Megalodesulfovibrio gigas DSM 1382 = ATCC 19364: one gene and its partner. The main gene of each other region encodes a partner of the protein of the gene in region 2 in a complex. Links are inferred from orthologs where the notes say so. Each region holds a gene or a part of one and is shown on either strand. Other genes may lie near its edges.

Region 1 (10,332 bases), 600 kb from region 2 along the record:
GCGTGCCTTCGGAGTGGATGACGCCAGTGAACGAGCAGTCTATGCGCACCATGCCCTTGAACCGCAGTTGCCCTTCGAAAACGGCCCCAGCGCCAAGGAAGGCGTTGATCATGTCCTTGCCGGCCATTGTATCCTCATTTTCCTGGTCGGATTGAGCTATAATCCTCCGAAATTCCACGGCATATGCTGTGGCGCCCCGGGTTGTGCAAATTTGCAGCGTGTTTCTCGTACCACGATGCGGAACGGGAGACAATGCCCGCGCAGGTCTGCAATGTGCGCAATTGGGCCGCGCTGCGCGATCTTCTTCACGATTGCTGCCCGGCACGATTTCCAGTATGACCCGCCCATGGAAATTTATCATCCCGCAGAAATGCTCTCTCGTGATGAAATCGCCGCCCTGCAGTGCCAGCGCCTGCGGGAGACGGTGCGTCAGGCCCGCAATTCCCGGTTCTACCGCCAGCGCCTGGATGATGCCGGCGTGTCCCCGGAGTCCATCCAGTCCCTGGACGACCTGGCCCGCATCCCCCCCACCGCCAAGCAGGACCTGCGCGACAGCTACCCCGATGGCATGGTGGCCGTGCCGCAGGAACGTCTGGTGCGGTTGCACGCCTCCAGCGGCACCACCGGGGCGGCCACGGTCATCTATCATACCCGGGAAGACATCCGCACCTGGGCTGAGCTTATGGCCCGGTGCATGTTCATGGCCGGGGTGCGCCCGTGGGACGTGTTCCAGAACACCTCGGGCTACGGGCTGTTCACCGGCGGGTTGGGCATCCACTATGGGGCCGAGGCCCTGGGCTGTCTGACCATCCCTTCCGGGCCGGGCAATACCCGCCGGCAGCTCAAGCTCATCCGGGATTTCGGCGTCACCGTGCTGCACATCATCCCGTCCTATGCCTTGTACCTGGGGGATGCCCTCGCCGCCGAAGGGCTGGACCCGGCCGCGCTCTCGCCGCGTATCGCCCTCATCGGGGCCGAACCGCACAGCGAGGAGGTGCGCCGGCGCATCGAGTCGTTGTTGGGGCTCAAGGCGTACAATTCTTACGGGTTGTCGGAGATGAACGGCCCGGGCGTGGCCTTTGAGTGCCAGTGCCAGGACGGCATGCATCTGTGGGAAGATGCGTTTATCGCCGAGATTCTGGATCCGGAGACCGGCCAGCCCGTGCCCGAAGGCGAGGTGGGCGAGCTGGTGATGACCTGCCTGACCCGCACCGGCATGCCCATCCTGCGCTACAAAACACGGGATCTGACGCGTTTTGTGCCCGGTCTGTGCGCCTGCGGCCGACCGCATCGCCGCATCGACCGTATCAAGGGCCGCGCTGACGACATGCTGATCATCAAGGGCGTGAACATCTACCCCATGCAGGTGGAACAGGCCCTCATGGCCCTGCCCGAGGTGGGGCAGAACTATCAGATCATCCTCACCCACGATGGCCGCATGGATCAGCTCACCGTGCAGGTGGAACTGCGCGAGGACTTCTTCCAGGAAGACATGCGCGCCCTGACCGGCCTGCAGAAGAAGATTGCCGGCATCCTGCGCGATGAGATTCTCGTCACGCCCAGGGTGGAGCTTGTCCAGGCCAACACCCTGCCCCGCACCGAGGGCAAGGCCGTGCGGGTGCTGGACAAGCGCGGGGACGCATAGCGCAACGTCTCGTGAAGATCTGCCGGGGGAACACCGTTCTGCGGAACGGTGCTTCCCCGGGCCTCCGTTGTAAATACTTCTTGTAAGGACGTGCATCATGGAAGCCATCTGGCCATCCTTGTATCTGATTCTCCTGGTGCTCTCCCTGGGCATTATCGTGTTCGGCCTGCCGGGCAACTGGCTCATGGTGGCGCTGGTGGCCGTGTGGAAGCTGATGAATTCGGATGTCGCCTTCGGCTGGGGCTTTGTGGCCCTGATTGGCGGCATCGCCCTGGTGGGCGAAGGCGTGGAGCTTTCCTTGCAGCTGCTGACTGGCCGCAAGCACGGTTCTTCCAAAAAGGGGAACATCGGCGGCTACGTGGGGCTTATTCTGGGGGCCATTCTGGGCGCGCCCATCCTGTTCGGCCTGGGGGCCCTGCCCGGGGCGCTGCTGGGGGCGTATCTGGGCTGCCTGTTCATGGAGCACAGCCAGGGCCGACCCTGGCCGGAGGCCAACCGCGCCGCCCGGGGCGTGCTGCTGGGGAGCTTTCTGGGCATCGTCACCAAGTTCAGCCTGGGCGTGGTCATCCTGGTGCTGGCCATCCCGAGGTTGTTTATCTAGCTATGTCTCTTGAATTTTTGCATATCGTCATGGTGGGGACCAAGTTTGCAGAAAACGTGGGCTCCGCGGCCAGGGCCTGCGCCAACATGGGGTGCCCCAACCTGACCCTGGTGCGGCCGGTCAACTGGGATGAGGACCGCGCCCGCTCCCTGGCCACCGGCACCGGCCAGGAGGTGCTGCGGCGCATGCGCATTGTGGAGACGCTGGAAGAGGCCGTGCAGGACATGGTGGCCGTCTACGGCGCCACGGCCCGCGGCGGCGGCTGGCGCAAGGGCATCCTCACCCCGGCCAAGGCAGCCCCGCTCATACACGAGGTGATGCAGCAGGCCGAGCCCGTGGCCATCCTCTTTGGGCCGGAAGATCGCGGCCTGACCAACGAGGAGACCAGCATCTGTTCCCGGCTGGTGACCATCCCCACGGCCTCGGAGCACACGTCCCTGAACGTGTCCCAGGCGGTGATGGTGTTTTTGTACGAATGCTTTGTGAAGTCGCCGGGGCCGGTGTTTCGCCCGGCCGGGCCGCCGGAATCCCGCCTGGCCACGCATGGCGAGCGCGAGACCCTCTACGTCACCCTGCAATCCACCCTCACGGACATGGATTTCCTCAAGGGTGACAATCCGGACTACTGGATGCTGCCTGTGCGCCGTTTTCTGGAGCGCACCCCCCTGCGCCGCCACGAATTCAACCTGATCATGGGCATGTGCCGGCAGGTGCAGTGGCTGCTGGGGATGAAGCAGAAGTGAATCACGGCCGGGGGGAATCCGTTCCGGAGAAGGAAGTCCCCCTGGCCGTGGTCGTTACCAGGAGAGCGCCACCGGGTTTTCCAGGCAGAGCTTGCCGCCCTGGCCGGGCGGGGGGATGGGATAGTCCCCGGTGAAGCAGGCCAGGCAGTAATCGCTGGGATGCGAGACGGCGGAGAGCAGCCCTTCGATGGTGATGTAGTGCAGCGAATCCAGCCCGATGAAGCGGGCGATCTCGTCGATGGCGTTGTAGGCGGCGATGAGTTCTCCCTTGGAGGAGAAATCGATGCCGTAGAAGCAGGGGAAGCGGATGGGCGGGCAGGTGACGCGCATGTGGATCTCCCGCGCCCCGAGTTCCCGGAGTTTCTTGACGCGGGTGCGGATGGTGGTGCCGCGGACGATGGAATCGTCCACAATCAGCAGCCGCTTGCCCTTGATCATGGATTTCACGGGGTTGATCTTCACCCGCACGCTGAAGTCCCGCATGTCCTGAGAGGGCTGGATGAACGTGCGGCCCACGTAGTGGTTGCGGATCATGGCCGTTTCGAAGGGCAGGCCCGAGGCCTGGGAGTAGCCCACGGCGGAGTAGATGCCGGAATCCGGGAAGGGCATGACGAAATCGGCATCCACCGGCGCTTCCTGGGCCAGGCGCATGCCCATGGCCTTGCGGCAGTTGTACACGGTTTCGTCGAAGACGATGGAATCCGGCCGGGCAAAATAGATGAGTTCAAAGATGCACTGGCGGCGGGGGTGCGGTTCGCAAATCTGGTAGCTGCGCACGCACTTGTCTTCGATGACCAGCATTTCGCCGGGCTCGATGGGTCGCATGAACTCGGCTTCCAACAGGTCGAAGGCGCAGGTCTCCGAGGCCAGGACGTAGGAATCGCCCACGCGGCCCAGGGCCAGGGGCCTGAAGCCGTTGGGGTCCTTGATGGCGAAGAGCTTGTTGTTGGCCAGGATGAGCAGGGAGTACGCGCCCTTGACCCGGCCGCATGCGGCGATGATGGCTTCTTCCAGCGTCATCTTGCCCAGGTTCTTGGCGATGAGATGGATGAAGATTTCCGAATCGATGGTGGTCTGGAAGATGGACCCCTCGGACTCCAGCTCCTGGCGCAGTTCCAGGGTGTTCACCAGGTTGCCGTTGTGCCCCAGGGCGATGGACAATCCGCCGATACGCGCCAGGAACGGCTGCGCATTGCGGATGAGGGATGCGCCGGTGGTGGAGTACCGGATGTGCCCGATGGCGACCCGGCCCTTGAGTTCCTTGCCCAGGTGGCGCTCGTTGAACACCTCCGGCACCAGGCCCATGCCGCGCTGCTCGCGGATGGCGGTGCCGTCCCAGGTGGCGATGCCCGCACTCTCCTGGCCGCGATGCTGTTGTGCATACAAGCCGAAGTACGCCATGCGCGCGGCCTCGGCATGATTGTATATCCCGAACAGGCCACAGTATTCTTTCTTCATGGACAGGTCCTTCCGGGGGGCTCTGCCCCCCAGACCCCCTGGCAGGGGGGATGATCCCCCCTGCACCCCGCACTGTTTCGGGCCGCGGCAACGCATTGTGCACAATGCGCTGCCGCGGCCCGAACGATGGTGGGGGTCCGGGGGAAGTGAGTTCCCCCGGCGGGGGTGCGGGGGCAGCGCCCCCGCGTGCTGTGGGCGCGTTGCGCGCAGCGCGACACGCCCGGGCTCGGCTCACGCCAGGTCATAATACTCTTGCAGGCTCTTCACGCCCAGGGTCGCACCGGAGCGTTCCTTCATGGCCAGGGCCACGGCCTTGGCGCCGGCCAGGGTGGTGGTGTACGGCACGCCGTAGAGCAGCGTTGTCTGGCGCAGGATTTTGGAATCGTGGATGGACTTCTTGCCGGACACGGTGTTGATGGCCAGGGCGATTTCCCGGTTCTTGATCTGGTCCGTGATGTTGGGCCGGCCTTCGTACACCTTGAGTACCGATTCGCAGGGCACGCCGTGGGCCTTGAGGTGTTCGGCGGTGCCGCGGGTGGCCAGGATGGTGCAGCCCAGATCCTTGAGGATGCGCGCAGGCTCCACAATGCCGGGTTTGTCCTTGTCCGAGACGGAGATGAACACCTTGCCCTGGCTGGGCAGGCGGTTGGAGGCGGCGAGCTGGCTCTTCATGTAGGCCAGGCCGAAGGTGGAGTCGATGCCCATCACCTCGCCGGTGGAGCGCATTTCCGGTCCGAGCAGCACATCCACGCCGGGGAAGCGGTGGAACGGCAGCACGGATTCCTTCACGGCCACGTGGCCGCCCTTGCGCATGCTCCAGGGATCCAGCTCCTTCAGCGTCTTGCCCATCATGACCATGGTGGCCAGGCGCGGCAGGGGCACGCCCGTGGCCTTGGAGACGAAGGGCGCGGTGCGCGAGGCGCGGGGGTTCACTTCCAGGATGAAGAGCACGCCGTCCTTCAGGGCGAACTGGATGTTCATCAGGCCGATGACATTCAGCTCCCTGGCCAGGGCGATGGTCTGGCGCTCAATTTCTTCAATGATGTCGCTGCCAACAGTGTGCGGGGGCAGGACGCAGGCCGAGTCGCCGGAGTGGATGCCGGCTTCCTCGATGTGCTCCATGATGCCGGCCACGTAGGTGTCTGTGCCGTCGGAGAGGGCGTCCACATCAAATTCGATGGCGTTTTCCAGGAACTTGTCCACCAGGATGGGATTTTCCTTCACCCGGCCGCCGGAGACGCCCAGGGCCTCGCGGAAGTAGGTATCCAGGTCTTCATCCGAATAGACGATTTCCATGGCCCGGCCGCCCAGCACGTACGAGGGGCGGACGACCACGGGATAGGTGATGTCCCGGGCAATGCGTTTGGCTTCCTCGGCGGAGAAGGCAATGCCGTTGGGCGGCTGGGTGAGGCCCAGCTTGACGAGCATGTGCTGGAAGCGTTCGCGGTCCTCGGCGCGGTCGATGGAGTCCGGGTCTGTGCCCAGGATGGGCGCACCGGCGCGCTTGAGGGGCACGGCCAGGTTGAGCGGCGTTTGCCCGCCGAACTGGACGATGACGCCTTCGGGCTTCTCCACATCGATGATGTTGAGGGCGTCTTCCAGGGTCAGGGGCTCGAAGTACAGCCGGGTGGAGGTGTCGTAGTCCGTGGAGACGGTTTCGGGGTTGGAGTTGACCATGATGGCGTCCAGGCCCATTTCCTTCAGGGCGAAGGCGGCGTGGCAGCAGCAATAGTCGAACTCGATGCCCTGGCCGATGCGGTTGGGGCCCCCGCCCAGGATGACGACCTTGCGGTTGGTCCCGGTGTTCAGCTCCTGGCCGGTCTCGTAGGTGGAATAGTAGTAGGGGGTGTAGGCCTCGAACTCCGCGGCGCAGGTATCCACCAGATAATAGGTGGGCAGCACGCCGGCTTCTTTGCGCAACTGGCGGATATCCAGGGGATCGCGCTTCCAGATGGTGGCCAGCTGGCGGTCGGAGTAGCCGTGTTCCTTGGCCTTGCGCAACAGGGCGATGCAGGCCGGGTCTGCGGCATGGATGCGGCCGCCCAGGGCAAAGGCCTTGAGTTCCTCTTCCACCTTGAGGAGGTCCTGGAACTGGCGCAGGAACCAGGGGTCCACCTTGGTGGCGTCGTGGATTTCCTCCACGCTGAGGCCGGCCTTGAGGGCGAGGCGCAGCTGGAGCAGGCGGCGGGAATTGGGGGTGCGGATCTTCGCCAGGATGTCTTCCTTGTCCACCGCGCAGCCGCAGAATTCCTTGCCCAGGCCGGGCACGCCGATTTCCAGGGACCTGAGGCCCTTCTGCAGCGCCTCCTTGAAGGTGCGGCCGATGCTCATGGCCTCGCCCACGCTCTTCATGGAGGTGGTCAGCGAGTCCTGGGAGCCCGGGAATTTTTCGAAGGTGAACCGCGGAATCTTCACCACGCAATAATCGATGGACGGCTCGAAGGACGCCATGGTCTCGCGGGTGATGTCGTTGGGCAGCTCGTCCAGGGTGTAGCCCACGGCCAGCTTGGCGGCAATCTTGGCGATGGGGAAGCCCGTGGCCTTGGATGCCAGGGCCGAGGAGCGGGAGACGCGGGGGTTCATCTCAATGATGACCATGTCCCCGTTGGCGGGATTGATGGCGAACTGCACGTTGGAGCCGCCGGTTTCCACGCCGATTTCACCCATGATGGCGATGGCGGCATCGCGCATCTTCTGGTATTCGCGGTCGGTCAGGGTCTGGGCCGGGGCCACGGTGACGGAATCGCCCGTGTGCACGCCCATGGGGTCCAGGTTTTCGATGGAGCAGATGATGACGCAGTTGTTGTTCTTGTCGCGCATCACCTCCAGCTCGAATTCCTTCCAGCCCAGGACGCTTTCCTCCAGCATGATTTCGCTTTTGAGGGAGGCGGCCAGGCCGTGGCGGCAGATGGCTTCCAGGTCTTCCATGTTGTAGGCAATGCCCCCGCCGGTGCCGCCCATGGTGAAGGCCGGGCGCACGATGATGGGGAAGGGCATTTCCGAGCCCAGCCGGCGCACGTCGTCCATGCTGCGGGCAATGCCGGAAACCGGCACTTTGAGGCCGATGTTGGCCATGGCCTGACGGAAGAGGTCGCGGCTTTCGGCCTTTTCGATGGCCTCGCGGGTGGCGCCGATGAGCTCCACGCCGTACTGTTCCAGCACGCCCATTTCCGCCACGGCCAGGGCGGTGTTCAGGCCGGTCTGGCCGCCCAGGGTGGGCAGCAGGGCGTCCGGACGCTCCTTGGCGATGATGGCGGCCACGGTTTCCGGATCGATGGGCTCCACATACGTGCGGTGGGCGAGCCCGGGATCGGTCATGATGGTGGCGGGGTTGGAATTCACCAGGACCACCTCGTAGCCTTCTTCGCGCAAGGCTTTGCAGGCCTGGGTGCCTGAGTAGTCGAACTCGCAAGCCTGACCGATGACGATGGGCCCCGAGCCGATGAGCATGATTTTCTTGATGTCTGTGCGTTTGGGCATGGGCGGATGGCGTGGGTTGAACGACAAAAAGGGAAAGTAGCCCCGACCACATAGCAGCGCAGGCCCGGTTGCGCAACTGCCTTGCAACATCCTGGAGAATATGTAAAAAATGGGGGCGATTCACAGACCCCCAGCCCCGGAGTGCGCCGTGTTGTTTCCCGCAGTCTTTTATTCGTTGGCCCCCGCGCTTGCCGCGGTGGTGGGCCTGTGTGTAGGCAGTTTTTACAATGTGTGCATTGCCAGATACTTGAGCGGGGAGTCCATCGTCTTCCCCGGCTCCAAGTGTCCTGTTTGCGGGCACAGGCTGCGCTGGTGGGAAAACATCCCGCTGCTCTCCTTCGTGCTGTTGCGCGGCCGCTGCCGCGGCTGCCAGGGAAACATCCACTGGCGCTACCCGGTGGTGGAGGCCCTCAACGGGCTGTGGGCCTTTTTGCTCATCCATAAATTTCCGCTGCTCCCTGGCGCGGAAATGGAGTGGCTGGCCCTGTGGTCCGGTTACATGCTCATCGGCGGCATCCTGATCATCGTCAGCTTCATTGATCTGGAATTGTACATCCTGCCGGATGTGTACGTGTATCCCGGCATCCTGCTCACCCTGGCCTTCGCCTTTTTTGTGGTGGAGCCGTTCCACGGCGCGCCGACCTTCAAGGAAGCGCTGTATGGCGCAGGCATCGGGGCCGGGGTGTTCCTGGCGCTGCAGCGGCTGTACCGCCTGCTCAAGGGGCACGAGGGACTGGGCACGGGCGACATCAAGCTCATGCTCATCCTGGGGGCGCTGGTGGGCTGGCAGGGCCTGCCGATGATGATCCTGGTGTCGGCCTTCAGCGCCCTGCTGGTCAGTGCGGTGTACATGCGCCGCCAGCAGCAAGGCATGCAGACCATGGTGCCCTTCGGCCCATTCCTGAGCCTGGGCGCCATGGTCTACGTGGTGGCCGGGGATTTGTATTGGGAACTGGTGCGGTGAGGGGGGTTAGAACGGTAACTCTTCAAAGCCGGAGGGGTCTTTTGTTTTGACAAATAGGTTTTCATTTTCAGTTATCCAGGCCCATCCTTTTTCCGTCACAGATACCGCTGCGTATTCTGATTGATACTCATGGTCAAAGATGGCTTCCGAGCGTATTAGCTGCATAGACAGTAATTTTCGATAGGCAATGGCAAAGCCAATCTCAGTAAGTCCGGCCCTTTCAGCCTTACTACTTAGGCTGTAATATGAGTCTTTACTGTTTAGTGCAGCTGAGCTGGCGCCAATAATAGCTATTACTTTAATTTCTTCATACGACAGGCCGTGAATCGGGGCCGTTTGCTGTGTGGCTTGCACCTGTCGCATTTGCATTTCAATGGTCGTTTCCGCCTTGAGTTTTGCGGTGATCTTTTGTTGCAATTCCAAGAAATCGCTTGAACTTTCGGTGGCGTAGAGGAGGATTGAGCGATGCTGAATGTCAAAAGGATATTTCCCGTTTTCCCGTTTCTCAGATATAAGTACAACGGGGATGGAGCTGGCATGAGCGTATCCAAGCTCATACCAAACGTTTGGGTTGTTGGTAGAAATATCAGCTAGGCAGATAATAGAATTTTTTATTCCATGCTCGATGGATTCTATCGGAATTGTGACGCTCTGGTCTTGGTCTACGCGATATGGCGTTAGATCGGCTGCTTCTATGGCAACTTTGAATACGTCGTCGAAACGCTTGTTGAATTTATAGTCAAATGGTTGGATGACAAAGCATTGTGGCATGATTTTCCCCCTTTGCGATCGATCTATGAGGCATATTTTGTCAAAGACGTTTAATGTTTGCATAAAATTTATATCGTGTAAAGTATTGGCGTGCCTGCGTATTGTTCCGGTGTCTTTGCTGCCCAACCGAAGATCCGCGCAACAACCCGCACCCCTTGCACGCGAGGTGGGGGCGCACCTTTCCTTCACAAACTTCCCTCGACAGACTTGCACATGAACGAGAATTCATGTAGACGATCTCTAAAAAATATGTAGAATAATCGCCCCTCGCGATCCACCCACCCATCTCCACGTCGTTCCGGAGCCACGTATGAAGCGTTGCCTTGTGTTGATGCTCCTGGCCCTGCTGCTTGACGGGATCCTGCATCCCGTATGGGGGGAGGAGCTTTCGGACCCTGTGGCCCGGTTCACCTTTGACGGCCCGGCCATGGCGCAGGGGCTGCAACGGCCCAAACCCGTCTTGCTGCAGCGGGCGGTGCTGGGCACGGACCGCTGCGGCCGCATGGACAGCGCCCTGCAGCTGTATCCTGTGGACCATGCTCTGGCCCAGGTGGATGGCTTTCGCATGGGCGATGCCGTGCTGGAGACCTTTGCGGTGGCGGCCTGGATCCATCCGCGCCAGCTGCGGGGGTATCGCGCCATTGTGGAAAAATTTGCGGCAGACAACAAC
Region 2 (11,346 bases):
TCCCCTGTTTGAACGGCTGGTGCGACTGGACGCCCAAGGCGTGGTGCTGTCGGGAGCGCCACCTGAAGGTTTGCTGCTGCCCCAGCCCGGCCGGCAATTGGAGGCCTCTGCCCGCGTCCGCGTGGCGACCCGTCCGCGCGTCTCGCCCGCCACGGGAAATCTGGTGGTGGAGGTGGAGTGCAGCATTCCCGGCGGCGGGGCCATGGTGGGGGCGCTCAGTCTGGAGGCGCTCACCGGGTCCATGCGCAGCCTGGTGACGGGAGGGGATGATCTGCTGTTGCTGACCGACGAAGCCGGGGCTGTCATGGTGCAGCCGCCCGGATTGCAGGGCCCGGGTGAAGACAATATCGGCCACTGGCCGGCATTTCAGCGGGCCAAGACGGGCGAGGGCAGCATCATGCTGCAGCGCATGGAGGGCGGGTTCTGCCTGACCGTGGCTCGGGAACTGTCCCACAGTGGCTGGGTGCTGCTGGTGTCGCGGCCGCTTGTGGCCCTGTTGCGGCCGGCCGTGCTGGCCCTTGCGGTGTATCTGGCCAGCGTGGCCTTGCTGTATGTGGTGCTCAGGGCGGTGATCCGTCAGGAGATGGTCCGCCGCGTGACGGCGCCGCTGCAGGCGTTCGCCGAGGCTATCCGTGCCCTGGGCGTGGCGCCATCCGCCCGCCAGACCGACTCACTGCAACAGGGGCCGTGGACCTTTGAGGAATTGGCCGGATTGGCGGAGGCCGTCGCGCGCATGGCCCAACGGGTGCAAGAGCGCGAGACCGCCTTGCGCGAGTCCGAGACCCGATACCGCACCATGTATGAGAATGCCATTGAGGGCATCTTCCGCGTCAATCCCCAGGGCGTCATGCTGGACTGCAATCCTGCCATGGCCCGCATGTTTGGCTACGTGGACGAAGCGGATGTGCTGCGGTCCGTGCCCACTGTCGCCTTGGCCTATGCCGACCTGGAGCACAGGGCCATCATCCTGGAATCGCTGTACAAGGAAGGGCAGATCACCGGCCATGAACTGCCCATGTTGCGCAAGGATGGCAGCAGCATCTGGGTGATGGTCAATGCCGTGGCCGTCTATGACGAGGCTGGCGCCCTGGAATGCATCGAAGGCATGCTGACGGACATCACCCCCCGCAAGCGCACGGAAGCGGAGCTGGAAGCGTCTCAGGAATTCTTCCGCACCGTGTTCGAAGGCATTCACGACGGCCTGGTGGTGCAGGATGCAGACAGCGGCAGGATCCTGGATGTCAACAAGCGCGCCTGCGAGATGTTCGGCTATTCCTATCAGGGAATGCTTGGTCTGGATGTGCAGCAAATCAGCCTGGGCGAGCCGCCATACTCCTTGCAGGAGGCCTGGGGCCACCTGTGCCGGGCCAGGGAGCAGGGGGCGTATTCCTTCGAGTGGCTGTCCCGGCGCAAAAGCGGCGAACTGTTCTGGTCGGACGTCACCCTCAGTTTCGCCACGTTTGCCGGCGCGGCGCGTTACATCGCCACCATCCGGGACATCTCGGAGCGCAAGCACATGGAGCTGGCACGCCGGGAAGCCGAAGCCCGGTACCGGGCGCTGGTGCACAACGCGCCGGTGGGCATCTTCAGCTCCTCCCTGGAGGGCCTCCTGCTCAGCGCCAATCCGGAGATGGCCCGCATGCTGGGCTACGCCACGCCGGAAGAGCTGCAGGCAGAGGTGCTCGACCTGGGCGCGAATGTGTACGTCGATGCCCGGGATCGGGTGGGCATCCTGGACAGACTGATGCAGCACGGCTCGGTCCATTCCCATGAAGTACGCTTCAAGCGCAAGGATGGCAGCTGGTTCTGGTGTTCCCTCACGGCCCGGCTGGTGCGCAACGAAGAGGGAGCCCCCCTGCATATTGAGGGATTCCAGATGGATGTGACCAGCCGCAAGGATGTGGAAGCCGCAGGGGAGCAGTTGCGCGAACAGTTGGAGCAGCTGGTGGCCGAGCGGACCAAGGAGCTTCGCCAGGCCAACGCCCGGCTGCTGGAGCTGGACCGGCTCAAGACGTCCTTTTTGTCCTCGGCCTCGCACGAGCTGCGCACCCCGCTTACCTCCATCCTTGGCTTTGCCAAGCTCACGGGCAAGATGTTTCGGCGTCATTTCCTGGCTGGCGAGGAGGCCGCCGGCGTGCGCCAGCACGGAGAACGCATTGCCGGCAATCTGGAGATCATCGCCAAGGAAGGGGCCCGGCTTTCACGCTTGGTGAATGATTTGCTGGACATCAACGCCATTGAGTCCGGCATGATGGCCTGGCGGGACACCGACGTGGACCTGCGCGATGTGCTGGAGCAGGCCGTGGCCAGCGCACGCGGCATGCTTCCGGCTTCCGGGCGGGTGCGCCTGGATACGCGGTTTCCCGAGGCCCTGCCCCCGCTGCGGATCGACCATGACAAGATCCTGCAAGTGCTTCAGAATCTCCTGAACAATGCCGTGAAGTTCACCATGGCCGGCGAGATTCGCGTGGAGGCACGCCTGCAGGCCGGCCCGGCAGAGACGGCAGCCGTGGTGGAGATTCGCGTGGAGGACACCGGGCAGGGGATCCCGGCCGCTTCCCTGGAGACCATCTTCGAGAAGTTCTACCAGATCGTGCCCGAAGGCCGGGACGAGGAAAAGCCCCGCGGCACCGGCCTGGGACTGGCCATCTGCAAGGAGATCGTGGAGCATTACGGCGGGCGCATCTGGGCCGAATCCATCCCGGGGGCGGGTTCGACGTTCATCGTGCAACTGCCCGTGCAGCGCGAACTGGTCTGCCTCCTGCCGCCGGCAGGCTGAGCACGCAATGTTTGGGAAGAGCCCGAACCCCCCTCCCAAAGACTTTTATTATACGTACAAGATACGATCAAATTTTTGGAAGGGGGAGAGCGCGAGCGGGGAGAACCTTTTGCAAAAAGGTTTCCCTCTCGCAATGTCCTTTTCCAAACGTAATGTCTCCTACGCCGCGCAGACCCGGTTCCGCCCCAGGCGTTTGGCCTGGTACAGGGCGGCGTCGGCGCGCTGGAGCAGGGCGTCCGGCGTATCGCCGGGCAACAGACTCGCCACGCCGGCGCTGATGGTCTGCGGGGTGCCGGTGCCCATGGCAGTGGCGGCGATGACCTGGCGAATCCGTTCCGCCACCTGCACGGCCATGTCCTCCGGGGTTTCCGGGCACAACACCAGAAATTCTTCCCCGCCCCAGCGGCCGAGGGTGTCCACCGTGCGCACGGCGTCGCGGGCGGCACGGGCCGTCGCCACGAGGACCTTGTCGCCCATCTGGTGCCCGAATTCGTCGTTCACCCGCTTAAAATTATCAATATCCAGCATGATGACCGAGAAGGGCCGGCCGTATCGCTCGCCCCGGCTGCATTCTGTGAGAAACAGTTCGTCAATGCGCGTGCGGTTGGGCAGACTGGTCAGGGTGTCTGTCTGGGACCGGCGCTCCAGTTCCTCATTGTGCTGCTTCAGGCGGCGGTTCCAGTACAGCACCACCCCCACCACGGCGAGGGCGATGGCCACCACCCGGACCACCATGGCCCGGTCCACGGCCGTCTGCACGTTGATGGACACATGCTTGTTGACGATCTGCCCGCGATCCATGGGGGTGATGGTGTCCACGCCCTTGTTGAGGATGTCCCGCAGCATAGGCTCGGTCTTCACCACGCCCATGCGCAGCGCGTTGGCATAATTGGGCAGCTGCCCGGCGATCTTGAGGTTGAACCAGCCGTCCTTCTTGATGGTGTACGCCGCCACGATGAGGGAGCGCATGGTCATGTCTGCCTTTTTCTCCGAGACCAGGGAAAAGGCCTCCTGCTCGGTGGCCACGGTGAGCACGCGCAGGTTGGGATATTCCCTGCGGATGCGCTCCTCAATGGACGTGCCTTCAGGCAGGACGATGGCTTCGTAGGAAAGCGAGGAGGGATCGGCGATGAAAGGATGCTCTTCCCGGGTGATGAAGACGTTGGAGTCCGTGAACAGGGGCTCGGTGAACGTGAGCCACTCTTCCCGATTGGGCGTCTGATTGAGGAAGCTCAGGGCCATGCACCGGCCATCTTTGGAGGCCTGCAGGCTTTCTTCCCAGTTCCTGGTGGGCACCAGCTGCATGGGCAGGCCGAGCCGGCGGGAGACCAGCAGCAGCAGATCCGCGGCGATGCCTTCGTGCTGCCCCTGCTCGTTGATCCGCTCAAAAGGCGTCCAGTCCGGGTCCACGCACAAGGTCACGGGTCCCAGGCGCTCCAGGTAGCCCCGCTCTGCCTGGCTGAGTTCAATGCCGGCGCATACGCCGGGCCGGGCAAAAGCCAGCACTCCCAAGCAGATCACGGCGAGTGCAAGGCGATGCGCGGTCGAAAAATGATGCATGCGGAAGGACATCCTTGATCCTTTGTGCTGGTTTCCCCCCTGCTGCAGTCGGGCGGTGCCCGAATCTACAGCCCTGTAATGACATGCATAGCATTGAATACGATGAATTGACAATTCCGCATCTGTTACAGCTCGTCTTCGTCGTCCATCAGCGCCTTGGGTTCCAGGTGGCCTTCCAGGCCGAAAGGACCGTACTCCCGCCCGATACCGGACTGCTTGAATCCCCCGAAGGGCGCCTTGGGCTCGTTGCTTTCCGCCCGGTTGATGAGCACCCGCCCGGCCACCAGACGCGCGGCCACGCGGCGGGCGCGGGCCAGATCCGTGCCACTCACGTAGGCGGCCAGGCCGTACATGGTGCCATTGGCAATCTCGATGGCCTGCTCCTCGGTCTCGTACGACATGAGGCACAGCACGGGGCCGAAAATTTCTTCCTGGGCAATGGTCATGTCTGGGGTGACATGCTCGAACACCGTGGGCCTGACAAAGTAGCCGTGCTCCAGGCCTTCAGGATGTCCGGGGCCGCCGATGAGCAGCGTGGCCCCCTCGTCGATGCCCAGGTGGATGTAGCGCTGGACGCGCTCGTACTGTGTCTGGCTGACGATGGGGCCGATGGTGGTGGCCTCGTCCCAGGGATCGCCCACCTGCACGGCCGCCACGGCCTGTGCCAGCCGGCGGCGGATCTCCGGCAGCATGTCCGCGGGAACCAGCAGGCGAGTGCCGGCCACGCAGGCCTGGCCGCTGTTGGCAAAGGCGATGCGCACGGCCAGGGGGATGGCCTTGTCCAGGTCGGCATCGTCCAGGATGATGTTGGCGGACTTGCCGCCCAGCTCCAGGGTGACGCGCTTGAGGGTCTCGGCCGCGCCCTGCAGGATGAGCCGGCCCACGCGCGTGGAGCCGGTGAAGGAGATCAGGGCGATGTCCGGATGCCGGGTGATGGCCGTGCCCACCTCGTCCCCGGTGCCGTTGACCACATTGACCACCCCGGCCGGCAGGCCGGCGGCGTGGATGCATTCCAGGAGCGCATCCGTCTGCAGGGTGCTGAGTTCGCTGGGCTTGACCACGGCGGTGCAGCCGGCGGCAATGGCCGAGGCCAGCTTGTTGCACAGCAGGGTGTAGTTGGCGTTCCAGGGGGTGATGATGCCCACCACGCCCAGGGGCTCCATGAGGATGGTGGCCTTGCCGATGCGGCGTACAAAGGCGAAGGTCTCCAGGGTCTCGCTGGCCAGCAGAAAGGCCCGGGCGGCAAAGCGGGTGCGGGCGATGGTGTCCTTGAGGGGGCCCCCGTACTCCTGCAGGGTGGCCTTGACGAGGGCGTCTTCGCGGGCTTGCACGGCATCGTGCAGGCGGTGCAGCAGGGCCTGACGCTCGGCCACGCTGGTGCGGGAAAAGGCGGGAAAGGCGGCGCGGGCGGCAGCCACGGCGCGCGCCACGTCCTCGGCATCGCCCAGCACGGTGTTGCCGATGACGGCCTTGGTGGCGGGGTTGATCTGCGCGTGCACCGCCGTGCCATGGGGGCGGACAAACGCGCCGTTGATGTAGATGCGGTCGATGGAAATCATCATGCACTCCTGAACCGGCGCAGCCCTGGCCGCATGCCGGAAAACAGACCGGCGGCGCGGGAGCCGGTGCCGGTCTCCTGCGCCGCCGTTGCTGACGCCGTCTTTGGTGGGCTAGAGCACGTTGTTTTTGAAAAGAACTCTCGGGGGAAAACCTNAACCTTTTGCAAAAAGGTTTCCCCTCTCGCAATGTCCTTTTTCAAGATTAATATTCTCTAGCTCATCTGTTTGAGGGCGTAGGTGAGCATCTTCTTGGCTTCCTTGAAGTCAGGATCATACTCCAGGGCTTTGTTGGCCATGTAGGCCACCTTGTCCCATTTTCCCCAGTCCACATAAAGCCGGCCGATGTTAAAATACAAATTCGAGTCGTGTTTGCAGAAGTCGAGGGCTTTGGCGTAATACTTTTCTGCCACGTCGAACTTGGAGAGCTTGCGCAGGGCGATGGCGATGCGGTTGTACAGATGGATGGATTCGGGCGAGTCTGCCAGGGCCTGGGACAGGAAGTCGTAGGCTTCCTCGTACCGACTGGCCTTGAGGAAGCGCTCGCCCACATCGGACTTCAGGGCCACGTCATCCTTGAATTCGGCCACCAGGCCGTCAAAGTGCGACTTGGCCTGGCTGAACTGCGCTGCGTCAATGAGCCGCTGGCCAGACTCCACGCCATCCTGCTTTTTGCGTTCCAGCGCGGTCAGCAGGGCCTGGGCGTCATTGAGCTGGTTTTTGCGCAGCTCGCCCAGGCACTCGCTCAGGGATTCCAGCAGCGCTTTTTCCTCGCCGGGCTTGTATTCCAGCCGGAGGGGGAAAATCGTGCGGAAGCCGCGGTGTGTGTCCAGCCGGTACACCACATCTACGAGCATGGCCGCGAATTCTTCCCGTTCCTGACGCATCAGGGGGTTGCCCATCATCGTCGCCAGGGCGTCCCGCACGGCCTGCACGGCCGGCAGGTATTTTTCCTGCTTGAGGTGGGTGCTCACCTGCGACAGTTGGGCGCGGGCTTTGATCAGCTCTGTGGACATGGGGGGCTCCAGAAGGATGCAGACGTTGCGGGCGGCCTACCGCCCCAGTGCCTCGCGCACCATGCTGCGGAAGCGATGGAAGAAGTTGCGGCTGTCGTGCGGGCCCGGGCTCGCCTCGGGGTGGAACTGGATGGCGATGATGGGCTTTTTGGTGTGGCGGAAGCCTTCCAGGGTGTTGTCGTTGAGATTCACGTGGGTGATTTCCACATCCGTGAGGCTCGCCACATCCACGCAGAAGCCGTGGTTCTGGGAGGAAATCTCAATGTGCCCGGACAGGAGATCCTTGACCGGATGGTTGCAGCCGTGGTGGCCGAACTTGAGCTTGAAGGTCGTGCCGCCCAGGGCATGCCCCAGGAGCTGGTGCCCCAGGCAGATGCCGGCCACGGGGTAGGACTGGCACAGGCTGGCCAGCTCATCGATGACCGGCCCCAGGGCTGCCGGATCGCCGGGCCCGTTGGAGAGGAACACCGCCTCGGCCCCGGTTTTGCGCACCTGCTCGGCCGTGAAGGAGGCCGGCACCACCAGGAGGTCCATGCCTTGCTCTTCCAGCAGGCGCAGGATGTTCCACTTGATGCCGAAATCGTACACCACCACGCGCACGCCGCGGCCGTCCGCAGCCGTGTGCACGCCGGGCCAGTCGTAGGAGCCGTCCTTGTTCAGGGAGATGGCCCGGGGAGCCGCGCCGTCCCAGCGGTAGGCAGACGATGCCGACACTTCCGCGGCCAGGTTCTGGCCTTCCATCACCGGGATGGCCTTGGCCCGCTCCACCAGCACGGCGGGGTCTGCCTCGCGCGTGGAGATGATGCCCCGCTTGGCGCCGTGCAGGCGCAGGTGGCGGGTGAGCTGGCGGGTATCGATGCCTTCGATGCCCAGGATGTTGTGCCGCCGGAGGTAGTCCGGCAAGGACTCCTTGGCCCGCCAGTTGGACGGGACCTTGCAACATTCCTTGACGATGAACGCTTCCACGTACACGCGGTCGGATTCCACGTCTTCGGGGTTCACGCCGTAGTTGCCGATGAGGGGATAGGTCATGCACACCATCTGGCCGGCATAGGAAGGATCGGTAAGCACTTCCTGATACCCGGTCATGCCGGTGTTGAAGATCACTTCGCCGCTGGTTTCGCCGTCGCCGGTGAAGGAGGTGCCGTGGAAGACGAGGCCGTCTTCCAGGGCCAGGATGGCACGCATGGATCAGACTCCTTGAGGGGGGATGAACACTTCCCAATACGGCACGGTGGCGCGCGGGGTCAAGCAAAAGGAATTTCTTAACAAGATTGCACCTTTTGCTCATCCATGCGCCGGGCTCTGGCCTGGCCGAGTACAAGCAGCCGGGCAATGAGGGCCTCGAACTCCAGGCCGGCGGCCCTGGCGGCTCGGGGCACCAGGCTGGTGGCGGTCATGCCCGGCAGGGTGTTGACCTCCAGCAGCGTCACGCCGTCTGCCCCGTCCCAGATGAAATCCGCGCGGCTGTAGCCCTCGCAGCCCAGGAGGCGATGGGCGGTCAGGGCCAGGGCCTGGACGCGATCGCGCACGGCGTCCGGGATGGGTGCGGGGCACAGCTCGTCGGCGCCGCCCTGCTCGTACTTGCTGGCATAGTCGAAAAATTCGCCGCGGTTGGGCTTGATAAGGATCACCGGCAGGGCCGCTTCCTCTCCCGTATTGCCCAGCACGCCGCATGTCAGTTCCACGCCGGGGCAGGCTTCTTCCACCAGGGCCTCGGCCCCTGCGGCCCACAGGCCTTCCAGCAGGGTGCGCAGGGTCACGGCGTCCGCGGCCCGGCCCATGCCCAGGGAAGAGCCACCGGTGTTGGGTTTGACGAACACGGGGAAGGCATGCGGCCAGCGCCAGTCCGCCATGTGCGGCCCGGGATCCTGCGGCAGAAAGACCCAGTTGGGCGTGGGCACGCCGGCTTCGGCCAACAGTTCCTTGGCCGCGGCCTTGTTGAGCGCCAGAAAGGATGCCGCCGGGCCGGACCCCTGGTACGGGCAGCCCACGCGGTCCAGCAGGGCCTGGATCAGCCCGTCTTCGCCGGGGGAGCCGTGCAGGTTCAGAAAGGCGAAATCCGCCTCCCGGGCCAGGGGGATGAGGCCGTGCAGGTCGTGCACGGGATCGTAGTGCCGCACCTCGTGGCCCAGGCGTTCCAGGGCCGCGTGGATGATCCGCCCCCCGGATAGGGAGACGTCACGCTCGCTGGACCAGCCGCCCGCTATCAAAAGCACACGCATCGGGATCGCATCCTAGCAATTGGGTGAAGGCCCGGGAGATTTCCAGGACCTGGGTCTGGGTCCGTTCGATGCCGGCAATGTTTTTGGGACTCGTGCCGTAGCGGTCCATGAGATCGTGATAACGCTCGTCCAGGGTGACGATGCGGTCGTGGGCCACGCGTTTGTCGCCGTAGATCACGGCCATGGGCAGAAAATGGCGGCGCACGTCCACGGGCCAGGGCCACCAGACGTGATGCGCCACGCCCTGGGCGATGCGCGGATTGCCCGTCTCGGCCAGCACCCAGGCCGCGCCCAGCTGGGCGTGGGACCCGGTGTGGCGGATGGTGTAGGCCTTGGCCAGATCGTGCAGCAGGGCGCTGGCGCGGACCTCCTGCACGGGCACGGGGAACCCGGCCTCGCAGGCGGCCTGGGCCACGGCCGTGGCGATGCGCGCCACCAGCAGGGAATGCTCGCGGATGTGCTCGGGCACGGCGTAGGCATCCCAGAGGGCCAGACAGCGCGCGTCATCAGGCACTGGAAAATCGGGCACGGGAAAGTCGGGCACGAAAACGCCCAGCGTGCGGGCCACGCCCTCGGCCACTGGCGGCGCAGGAAGAGTCAGTGCAACACCCATTAGTCAATTGTGACGAAAACCGGGGCGCGATGCAAGAAGGAAGGTCGTGCGCGGCGCATTCATGCCCTGCCATTGCCCAACAAAATCCGCGAACTCGTCTCCCCGGCGCGTTGTTGGACCACATGGGAGCCGGGGGGCAGATCTTCCGTGAGCCAGACGTTGCCGCCCACCACCGAGCCCTTGCCGATGGTGATGCGTCCCAGCAGGGTGGCTCCGGCGTAGATCACCACCTCGTCCTCCACGATGGGATGCCGGGCAATGCCCTTGATGAGCGCGCCGTTTGCGTCCTTGGGGAAGCTCTTGGCCCCCAGGGTCACGCCCTGGTAGATGCGCACGTTGGCGCCGATGATGCACGTCTCCCCCACCACCACGCCGGTGCCGTGGTCGATGAACAACCCCTCGCCGATCTGCGCGCCGGGGTGGATGTCGATGCCGGTCTTGGAGTGGGCCATCTCCGCGATGATGCGCGGGATAAGCTCCACGTCCTGCTGGTGCAGGGCATGGGCAATACGATGATGCGTGAGGGCCAGGATGCTGGGATAACAGAAGATCGTCTCTCCGGGATGCCGTGCGGCGGGGTCGCCCACATAGGCAGCCCGTACGTCCACGGCCAGCAGGCGGCGGATCTCCGGCAGGGAGGACAGGAACAGGCCGGTCGTGCGTCGGGCGGCGTCCTCGCAGGCGTCGCAGTCCGGTTCCTCATGGGGAACATCGTTGTGCCGGCAGAAGAAGCAGCGGCCGCGGCGGATCTGCTCCGTCAGCAGCCGGGCCACCACATCCAGCCCCGCGCCCACGTGAAAGCGCATGGTCTCGGGCGCGATTTCCGAATCCCCAAAATATCCTGGAAACAGAATGGCCTGCAGCCGGGCCACCACCTCCCGCAGCACCTCCACCGAGGGCATGGGCTGGTTGTGCAGGGAATGGTGGAATACGTCCTCGTAGGACTCGGCCCGGCACAGCTGTTCGGTGATCTCGTCCAGGGTCAGCAGCCGGCTCATGCCCGGGGCTCCTCGTCGGCTGGGGATTGGAACAGCGGGGAACTCAGATAGCGCTCGCCGGTGTCGCAGATGATGCACACGATGCACGCGCCGGCGAGTTCCGGCCGGCGGGCGAGGTGCAGGGCGGCAAAGACGTTGGCCCCGGAGGAGATGCCGCACAGGATGCCCTCTTCCCGCAGCAGCCGCCGGGCCGTGGCCAGGGCGTCTTGCGTGGCCACGGGCATGATCTCGTCCAGCAGGCTGCGGTCCAGCACCTCGGGCACGAACCCCGCGCCGATGCCCTGGATGCCGTGCGGCCCGGGCGCGCCGCCGGACAGCACCGGCGAATCCGCAGGCTCCACGGCCACCAGCCGTACCCCGGGCTTGCGGGCCCGCAGCGCCCGGCCCACGCCGGTGATGGTGCCGCCCGTGCCCACGCCGGCCACGAAGACATCCACGCCGCCATCGGTGTCGTTCCAGATCTCCACACCGGTGGCGGCCTCGTGTGCGGCGGGATTGTTGGGATTCTTGAACTGCTGCGGCATGAAGGCCCCGGGCGTGGCCGCCAGGATCCGTTCAGCCTCGGCCACGGCGCCGGTCATGCCCTGGGCCGCCGGGGT

Evidence for each region.
Region 1: the proteins of carA (region 2) and carB are in contact, whole or in part, in a solved structure (PDB 1KEE), measured with the Escherichia coli proteins. The link is inferred for Megalodesulfovibrio gigas DSM 1382 = ATCC 19364 from one-to-one orthologs.

What each region holds. Positions count from the first base shown.
Region 1 is NC_022444.1:204,884-215,215, reverse strand. What follows is about bases 4,479-8,238. They hold carB (carbamoyl-phosphate synthase large subunit), read right to left. Parts: upstream 7,928-8,238; coding sequence 4,679-7,927; downstream 4,479-4,678. Other genes in these bases: DGI_RS00885 (prepilin peptidase), read left to right, coding at 8,076-8,238. Outside these bases: DGI_RS00915 (bactofilin family protein), read right to left, coding at 1-127; DGI_RS00910 (phenylacetate--CoA ligase family protein), read left to right, coding at 347-1,645; DGI_RS00905 (DUF456 domain-containing protein), read left to right, coding at 1,743-2,246; DGI_RS00900 (RNA methyltransferase), read left to right, coding at 2,249-2,989; purF (amidophosphoribosyltransferase), read right to left, coding at 3,044-4,447; more of DGI_RS00885, read left to right, coding at 8,239-8,891; DGI_RS00880 (hypothetical protein), read right to left, coding at 8,898-9,662; DGI_RS00875 (LamG domain-containing protein), read left to right, coding at 9,973-10,332. UniProt on the Escherichia coli protein: Large subunit of the glutamine-dependent carbamoyl phosphate synthetase (CPSase).
Region 2 is NC_022444.1:806,993-818,338, reverse strand. What follows is about bases 6,024-8,794. They hold carA (glutamine-hydrolyzing carbamoyl-phosphate synthase small subunit), read right to left. Parts: upstream 8,100-8,794; coding sequence 6,948-8,099; downstream 6,024-6,947. Other genes in these bases: DGI_RS03555 (D-alanine--D-alanine ligase family protein), read right to left, coding at 8,177-8,794; DGI_RS03565 (tetratricopeptide repeat protein), read right to left, coding at 6,111-6,911. Also shown: DGI_RS16855 (PAS domain S-box protein), read left to right, coding at 1-2,779; DGI_RS03575 (diguanylate cyclase), read right to left, coding at 2,939-4,339; DGI_RS03570 (aldehyde dehydrogenase family protein), read right to left, coding at 4,465-5,901; more of DGI_RS03555, read right to left, coding at 8,795-9,136; DGI_RS03550 (HDIG domain-containing metalloprotein), read right to left, coding at 9,093-9,749; serine O-acetyltransferase EpsC, read right to left, coding at 9,809-10,747; cysK (cysteine synthase A), read right to left, coding at 10,744-11,346. UniProt on the Escherichia coli protein: Small subunit of the glutamine-dependent carbamoyl phosphate synthetase (CPSase).